Regions from separate parts of the Rheinheimera sp. MM224 genome, predicted to be linked through region 2. Evidence: predicted binding sites of a transcription regulator. Region 2 holds the regulator's gene; the other holds the start of a gene.
The links. The regulator sigma-54, encoded in region 2, starts transcription at its own class of promoters, with help from an activator protein. The targets are predictions, from matches to a motif close to TGGCANGNTNCNTGCTT.
Positions count from the first base shown of each region.

Region 1: the regulator sigma-54 is predicted to act here: its motif matches at 1,853-1,869, upstream of OM978_RS07450 (flagellar basal body rod protein FlgF).

Region 1 covers NZ_OX352320.1:1,543,677-1,547,892, forward strand. Annotated here, with positions in the region: gene flgE (flagellar hook protein FlgE) at 1-1,220, shown strand, start outside; gene OM978_RS07445 (hypothetical protein) at 1,345-1,752, shown strand; gene OM978_RS07450 (flagellar basal body rod protein FlgF) at 1,901-2,644, shown strand; gene flgG (flagellar basal-body rod protein FlgG) at 2,667-3,455, shown strand; gene flgH (flagellar basal body L-ring protein FlgH) at 3,466-4,146, shown strand; gene OM978_RS07465 (flagellar basal body P-ring protein FlgI) at 4,160-4,216, shown strand, end outside.
Region 2 covers NZ_OX352320.1:493,683-497,898, forward strand. Annotated here, with positions in the region: gene rapZ (RNase adapter RapZ) at 1-74, opposite strand, end outside; gene ptsN (PTS IIA-like nitrogen regulatory protein PtsN) at 71-526, opposite strand; gene hpf (ribosome hibernation promoting factor) at 552-839, opposite strand; gene OM978_RS02400 (RNA polymerase factor sigma-54) at 865-2,316, opposite strand; gene lptB (LPS export ABC transporter ATP-binding protein) at 2,406-3,128, opposite strand; gene lptA (lipopolysaccharide transport periplasmic protein LptA) at 3,128-3,622, opposite strand; gene lptC (LPS export ABC transporter periplasmic protein LptC) at 3,612-4,166, opposite strand; gene kdsC (3-deoxy-manno-octulosonate-8-phosphatase KdsC) at 4,163-4,216, opposite strand, start outside.

The sequences.
Region 1 (4,216 bases), 1.0 Mb from region 2:
ATACTACGGGCTTTAAAGAATCCCGCGCTGAATTTGCTGATGTGTATGCAGCTTCGGTATTTAGTTCGAACAAAACCAAAGTGGGTGATGGTGTAACTACTTCTAAAGTGGCCCAGCAGTTTTCTCAGGGCTCTTTGAAATTTACCAACAACTCACTGGATTTAGCCATCACGGGTGACGGTTTTTTTGCCATAGCGCCTGAAATTGGTAACCGTGATTATTCGTACACCAGAGCCGGTGCTTTTAAACTGGATAAAAACAACTTTATCTCTGATAACAATGGTGGCTTTTTACAAGGCTTCCCGGTGAACCCGGCCACAGGTGAAACGACCTCTGTCAGTTTAAGTACAACTTCACCTATCCAGATCCCAAATACAGCGGGTGCACCACGTGCGACGCAAAATGTGTTTCTGACCATGAACCTGGATTCACGTCAGCAGCCAAAGGCTGTGCCGCTGCCGGCCTTTGACGCGACCAATGCGGCCACTTATAACAATCAAACCTCTACCACTGTATATGACAGTTTGGGTGAGCCGCATATTTTATCTATGTATTTCCGCCGTACTGATCCTGTGACAGATAATGACTGGGAAGTTTATGCGGTGCTCGATGACAATACCGGCACGCCTTTTACTTTACCCGCGGCCACCCCTGTACTGGATTTTGATTTAAACGGTAATCCAGCAACAACACCTATGCCTTCATTGGTGATGCCTAAAGCTACATTAGATGGTTTATTGGCGAACGGCGCGCAGTTTACTACGGACGTTTCAATCAATTTTACTGACCCGGCAGGCACAAAAAATCCAACTCAGTACTCCTCGAAGTTTGAGTTAGGCAGTTTAGACGGTGACGGCACTACAGTGGGTCGTTTAACCAGCGTTGATATCGATGCGGCGGGCAAGGTGATGGCGTCATACTCCAATGGTGATCAAACCTATTTGGCTCAGGTTGCTATGGTGAAGTTTGCTAACCCACAAGGTTTAACTCAAGCTGGTAACACCTCATGGCGTCAAAGTTTAATGTCAGGTGAAGCTTTAGCTGGTGAAGCGAACTCCGGTACTTTTGGTGCTATTAACTCTTCAGCACTGGAGAGTTCGAACGTCAACCTGACGAACGAGTTGGTCGATTTGATTGCAGCTCAGCGTAACTTCCAGGCGAACTCAAGAGCGCTTGAAGTGAACAGTACATTACAAAATACCGTACTGCAGATCCGATAAAGAGCTCGTTAAAAAGCCCAAAGTGTTGTTACTTTGGGTTTTTTTGTTTCTTGTATTTTATTTTTCTCTGTGAATACTCAGACAAATTTATGTACCCAAGGCTCGTCGGGCTAATACGGAGGTGATGGTGAGGTTCAGAACTCTTCTGACGTCATGCATGTTTGCGATATTCTCTTGTGTGGCATCCGAGCAGGAAGTGCTGGTCACGACCGATTTTGTCCTGAAAGCAGGCGCGTCTGAAATCCGTACTTTACATATACACAAGCCTGAACATTTGGAGCAGTTAGCGATGATTGGATTTAATCCGGTCAAAGCCTTGTCGGTTGACTGCGTATTGCGGTTATATACTGCATCCGATGTATTACTGGGCAGCTATAATTGTGCTGAACGTCAGAACCATAGTTTTCAGCAGTCATTGTCTGGCGCAACTAAGTTTAAGGCGCAGATTGAAGTGACCAATAATAATTTTACCGAAGCCAATACCAGCTTTTCCGTAATCAATAGATTTAAGTTTGTATCATTAGCCCGCTAGTCAACGCCGCACATTATAAATAACCTCCGTCTTAGTTTTTCTATTAAATACAGACATATAGTTTTTATTCACTCCATCTGAATATACTGCGCTCCCTTCTTGGCATCAGTCTTGCTTTACTTAACTTATCTCAAGTGGAGGCCTGACTATGGACCATTTACTTTATATCGCGATGAGCGGTGCCAAAGAGAATATGAATGGCATCAGTATCAAAGCGAATAACCTTGCAAACAGCACTACTACGGGCTTTAAGGCTGATTTAGAGCAAGCTCGTGCTATGCAGGCTTTTGGTGAAGGTTTGCCCAGCCGGGTGTTTTCACTGACTGAACGACCAGGTCAAAATTTTGACGATGGCTCTTTTATTATTACAGAACGTGAACTGGATGTAGCTGTACAAGGGAAAGGCTGGTTGTCAGTACAAGACGCTGATGGCAACGAAGCGTACACCAGAGCCGGCAATTTACAGCTCAGCCCAACAGGAGTTCTACAAACTGCTTCGGGTTTAGATGTCATAGGCGAAGATGGTCCGATACAGATCCCTCTACCTATTGCGAAAATGGAAATTGGTACCGACGGTACTATCAGCATCAGACCTCAAGGTGCCCCGGCTAACGTCATGCAGGAAGTGGCACGGTTCAAGCTGGTAAAACCTGAATTCCAGGACATTGAGAAAGGCACAGACGGTTTATTCCGGCGCAAAGATGGTGAAGTCGCAGAATTAGATGCAACGGTCAGAGTGCTGAGCGGTGCAGTAGAAGGCAGTAATGTCAATGCTGTGGGTGAAATGACCCAGATGATCAGTTTACAACGTCAGTTTGAAGTACAGGTCAAAATGATGAAAACCGCCGAAGAGATTGATCGGCAACACAACCAAATTATGAGAGTAGTCTAAGGCTTAAGCCTGGGAGGTTAGCATGCATCCAGCTTTATGGATCAGTAAAACCGGTTTGGACGCGAAGCAGCGTGATATTTCGGTGATTTCAAATAACCTGGCCAACGCCAGTACTATTGGTTTTAAGAAAAGCCGCGCTGTATTTGAAGATTTGTTGTATCAAAACATCAATCAGCCAGGCGGGCGTTCCTCACAGAACTCAGAGCTGCCAAATGGTTTGATGTTAGGTGCTGGTACCAAGGTCGTAGCGACCCAGAAAAGCTTTACTCAAGGCAATATGATCACTACTGAAGGCAGTCTGGACGTGATGATTCAGGGCCATGGCTTTTTTGAGGTGCTGATGCCAGATGGCACCACCTCCTACAGCCGCAACGGTCAGTTCACGACGGACAGCGACGGCAATATGGTGACCTCAGGCGCTGGCTATCAAATTCAGCCCAACATCGTTATTCCTGAAGATGCCCAAAGCATCACTATTTCGCAAGATGGTGAAGTGTCTGTGCGTCTGCCAGGTCAGATTGATCAGGCTGTAGTCGGACAGCTTACTGTAACTAACTTTGTGAATCCGGCAGGTTTAGAGCCTGTAGGTCAAAACTTATTTACTGCAACCGCGGCCAGCGGTGATCCGGTGCAAGGTATTCCGGGTCTTGAAGGGCGCGGGATTTTAGTTCAGGGCGCGTTGGAAACTTCAAACGTCAATGTGACGGAAGAGCTGGTCAGTCTGATTGAAAGTCAGCGTGTGTATGAAATGAATTCCAAAGTAATCTCAACTGTTGATCAGATGCTGGGTACTGCTATTCAGCAGCTGTAGGAGTAAGTGGATGAACAAGTTAATTCTGCTGGTACTGACACTGCAACTTTGTGTAGGCTGCGCCGGTGGCTTCAATGAGCCTATGCCGGATGACCCTAACTTTGCGCCTTTGCCGCCTGAGCCACAAGCAGTACCCTTATCGAACAATGGTTCTTTGTTTGCTCAGGGCTTGTCTAACGGCTTGTACTCTGACAACAAAGCTCGTCGTCCGGGTGACATCATTACTGTGGTACTAAAAGAAAATACTCAGGCGTCTAAAACGGCTAAAACTGAATTTGGTAAAGACAGCTCTGCCAGTTTTGATCCTATGGTGGGTTTAGGTGGTCGTGATGTCAGTGTGCTTGGTAATACGCTGCAATTTGGTGCTAACTCAGCTTCAGACTTCAAAGGCGATTCTAAAGCAGACCAGAGCAACAGTTTAGTCGGTGATATTTCTGTCAACGTTTTACGTGTGATGGCCAATGGCAATCTGGTGATCCGTGGCGAAAAATGGTTAACGCTGAATACGGGCAAAGAGTTTATCCGTTTAACAGGAGTAATTCGTGCCGAAGATATTGATTCGAGAAATACAGTGGAATCGACCAAAATTGCCAATGCACGTATTGAATACAGCGGCACTGGTGCTACTCATGGCGGCCAGGGCCCAGGCTGGTTAACCCGATTCTTTAATGGCGTGTTGTGGCCGTTTTAATGCAGGTGAAATGATGAAACTTATCCAAAGCCTTTTTGTAGTCCTGTTGTCCGGCGCTTTGTGTTTGCCG
Region 2 (4,216 bases):
CCAAGGTCTTCCATGACGCGCAGGGCAACAGATTTGCCCGAACCCGATCGACCACTGACGACCAGTAACTTCATTTTGCCATCACCTGTTCAGCTCCAACCATCAGCAACTGGTATAAATCGTGGCTGCTGGCACTGTGGCGGATTTTCTTGGTGAAGTCTTTCTGGCTGAGCATACGTGCTATGCCGGACAGGGTAGATAAATGCGTCTGGCATTGATTTTCCGGGATCAGGATGGCACAAAAAATATCCACGGCCTGGTTATCAATAGCATCAAATTGTATCGGATCTTTGCTGACCACAAACACCAGCAGGGGGGTGGTGACTGTTTTCAGTTTGCCATGAGGAATAGCAATACCGCCGCCAATACCTGTGGAACCGAGTTTCTCACGGCTCATCAGGGCTTCGAGTATGTTGTACTCAGGAACTTCCGGTAAACGCTGATGTGCCAGTTCAGCTATGTATTCCAGAATGCGTTTTTTACTATTAAAAAGGACCGCACTCTTGGTGCAGTCCTCCGATAACATTGAGCTCAGGTTCATAGTTTCAGAATCAATGACGAGAAATTTTCTCTTTATGTTTAATAACTTGGCGATCCAGTTTGTCAATCAGCTGGTCTATCGCAGCGTACATATTTTCGTCTTCCGATACAGCGAATACTTCACCTCCGTTGAGGTGTATCTTAGCCTCTGCAATCTGCTTCAATTTTTCCACGTTCAGCACTACATGTACATTATTAATATGATCAAAATGACGTTCAAGTTTGGAAAATTTGCTATCGACGTACTCTCTCAGTGCTTCAGTGATTTCTACATGACGACCAGTTAAGTTGATTTGCATAGACTCTTCCTTCTTAGTAGAGCTGTTAAAGCAAGCTCTTGCGCTGATTAGACGGTGGAATAAACAAGGCTTCACGATACTTGGCAATGGTCCGCCGTGCGACATTAATCCCTTGTTCTGACAGTATTTCTGCCATCCTGCTATCACTTAAAGGTTTGGCAGGATTTTCCGCCGCCACCAATTTTTTTATAAAGGCGCGGATCGCGGTGGATGAACATTCACCGCCACTCTCTGTACTTACATGACTGGAGAAAAAGAACTTAAGTTCAAATATTCCTCTGGGAGTGTGCATATATTTTTGTGTGGTCACTCGGGAAATTGTTGATTCATGCATTCCCACCATTTCAGCGACATCGTTTAACACCATGGGTTTCATGGCTTCTTCACCGTGCTCAAAAAAGGCCTGTTGCTGCTGTACTATGCAGTTGGCCACTTTCAATAAAGTTTCGTTGCGGCTTTCCAGGCTCTTTAAAAACCACTTGGCTTCCTGCAAGTGAGAACGAATAAACTGGCCATCGGATGCGTTACGGGCATTACGTGACATGGCGGCATATTGCTCGTTAATTCTGATCTTTGGCATTGCATCAGGATTTAACTCAACCATCCAGCGTCCTTTGATTTTAGCGACCGACACATCCGGGATCACATAGGACTGCTCTTGTCGAATCACATCTGCCCCTGGTCGTGGGTTCAGGCTGTGAATAAGCCGCATCACTTCTTTTAAGTCGTCTTCTTTGAGTTTAGTCACACGCATCAGAGAACGGAAATCTCTGTTGGCTAAAAAGTCAGTATATTCTTTAATAATATGCCTTGTTTCAGCCAGATAGGGAGTTTTAGGGTCAAATTGGCGTAACTGCACCAATAAGCACTCCTGAATAGTGCGTGCACCTACACCTACAGGGTCGAATAACTGAATACGTTTGATCACAGCTTCAACTTCATCGGCTTCTACATCGGGCATGCCAAGAGATTCCAGAATTTCTTCTGCGTCTATGGTCAGCAAACCATTTTCGTCTATAGCTTCGATAATGATTTCAGCAATGGTACGGTCTGTGTCTGAGAAAGGGGTCAGCTGCATTTGCCAACGTAAATAATCTTGTAGTGTTTCGCTGGTTTCACCCTGAAATACAGTGTCTTCATCGCCATTGAAGTTATTGGCACCGGCTACAGGAGCTGCGCTGACTAAATCATCCCAATGGTTGTCCAGCGGTAAGTCTTCTTTGATATTTTGCTCGGACATTGCTTCGCTGCTGTCCTTTACCTCGGGTTCGTAATGCTCATCATGGCTGCTGTCGTAGTCGGGGGCGTCAAACTCGGCACCGTGATTTAAGTCTTTAGAGGACGGTTCCTGAAACACTGCATAGTCATCTTCAGCTTCCAGCAATGGATTGGCATCCAGTGCTTCCTGAATTTCCTGTTGCAGTTCAATAGTAGACAATTGCAGCAGTTTAATTGCTTGCTGCAATTGCGGAGTCATTGTGAGCTGCTGACCAAGACGAAGTTGCAGAGACGGTTTCATGTACTTCTTATTTTCTCCAAACAACCCTATTCGGATGTTGTTTTAAACTATAACCTGAATTGCTCACCAAGGTAGACATCACGGACTTGTTGGTTTGCTAAAACCTCAGCCGGGGTACCTGCAGCAATCAGTTCTCCATGACTTACAATATAGGCAATTTCACAGACATCAAGGGTTTCGCGCACATTGTGGTCGGTGATCAGCACGCCTATGCCTCGTTGGCACAGATGCTGAATGATTTTTTTAATATCTAACACTGAAATAGGATCAACACCAGCAAAAGGTTCATCTAACAGGATAAATGCCGGATCTGCAGCCAGTGCTCTGGCTATTTCCACCCTGCGACGTTCACCACCGGATAAACTCATGCCAAGGCTATTCCGGATATGGCCAATATGGAATTCGTCCAGCAGCGCATCGGCTTTCTCTTCACGCTGCTCTTCGGTTAAATCTTTGCGATGCTGCAAAATGGCCAGCAGGTTGTCGTACACCGTCAGTTTGCGGAATATCGAGCTTTCCTGCGGTAGATAGCCAATACCAGAGCGGGCGCGGGCATGGATAGGATCAAAGGTGATCTCTTTGCCATCCAGCGTGATTTGGCCTTTATCGGACGGCACTAAGCCAACAATCATATAAAAAGTCGTGGTTTTTCCTGCGCCGTTTGGGCCCAATAAACCTACGATCTGACCGGCATTCACTTCCAGGCTAACGTCTTTGACCACCTGACGGCCTTTATAACTTTTGGCCAGATGGGACGCGACTAACTTCATTATTCTTTTCCTTCCTGGCTGAATACAGTGGTGACTCGTTCGGTTTTTTTACCGTCAGATTCAGCTTCCAGCTCTTGTTTTTCCAGGTTGTATTTAATCACTGCGCCTTGCACCATACTGCCATTTTGACTGAGTTCAGCGCTACCCGTCAGTACCAGCGTGCCATTGGCTACGTCATAACGGATTTCATTGGCACTGGCTTTAATGGGCTTATCACCATCAAGCATTTGCGAATAGGTGGCAGGTTGGCCTGAGGCGATAAATACTTCTTTGCCTTTGCCTGCGCTGGCAATGACTTCGAGTTTATCGGCTTCAATTAATAAGCTACCTTGCTCAACTTTGACGTTATCGACAAAGGTCATCATCTTGTCTTTAATCGAGCCAAACTGGCGGTCAGAACCAACCTGAATTTCTTTTTTGAAATCATCAGGGCCAGCCAGACAAAAACCGCTGAATGTGACGAGAACGCTGAGTAAAATAATGTTACTTTTCATTGTAATAAACCGTTTTAGTGTGCTGTTTCAGCTCTATATTCTGTGCGTTCAAATCCGCCAGCATACCTTGGCCCGTGATTTGAAAACCTAATCCAAAAATTCGCACCTGTTCGTTTGATTGCAGCGTATTATTGTTAAATAGCAGCTCAACTGCATTGGTTTCTATTCGGGTAAAAAGTGGATCTGTCGACATATTACGCAGCTCCACTCTGTGTTCTAGAATGAGTTTATCATCAGGATAAAGCACTGCCTGCTCGCTTGTCACTTGCCATAATGGCACTTTTTCCTGATAAATGGTGTAGATAGGGAAATCAAACTGCAAAAAACCAAAACGTTCGAAGTGTTCCATCCGCTGAGCTCGGATTAAATCCGACAAATGACCTTCTTTATCGTAAATCATCCGGGTCAGGTCCTGGGCTACATAGTCAGGCTGGTTGTCCTGATTCGCTGGGGTAGCATTTTGTTCCTGATCCAGTAGTTGCCAGCTGTAAAAACCAGCGGCAGCGGCCACTATCAGCACCAACCAGAGAAATTGACGGATCATGTACTACTTCCTGAAAATTCAGCAAATTTGCCCTGACTGGTCAACAGCAA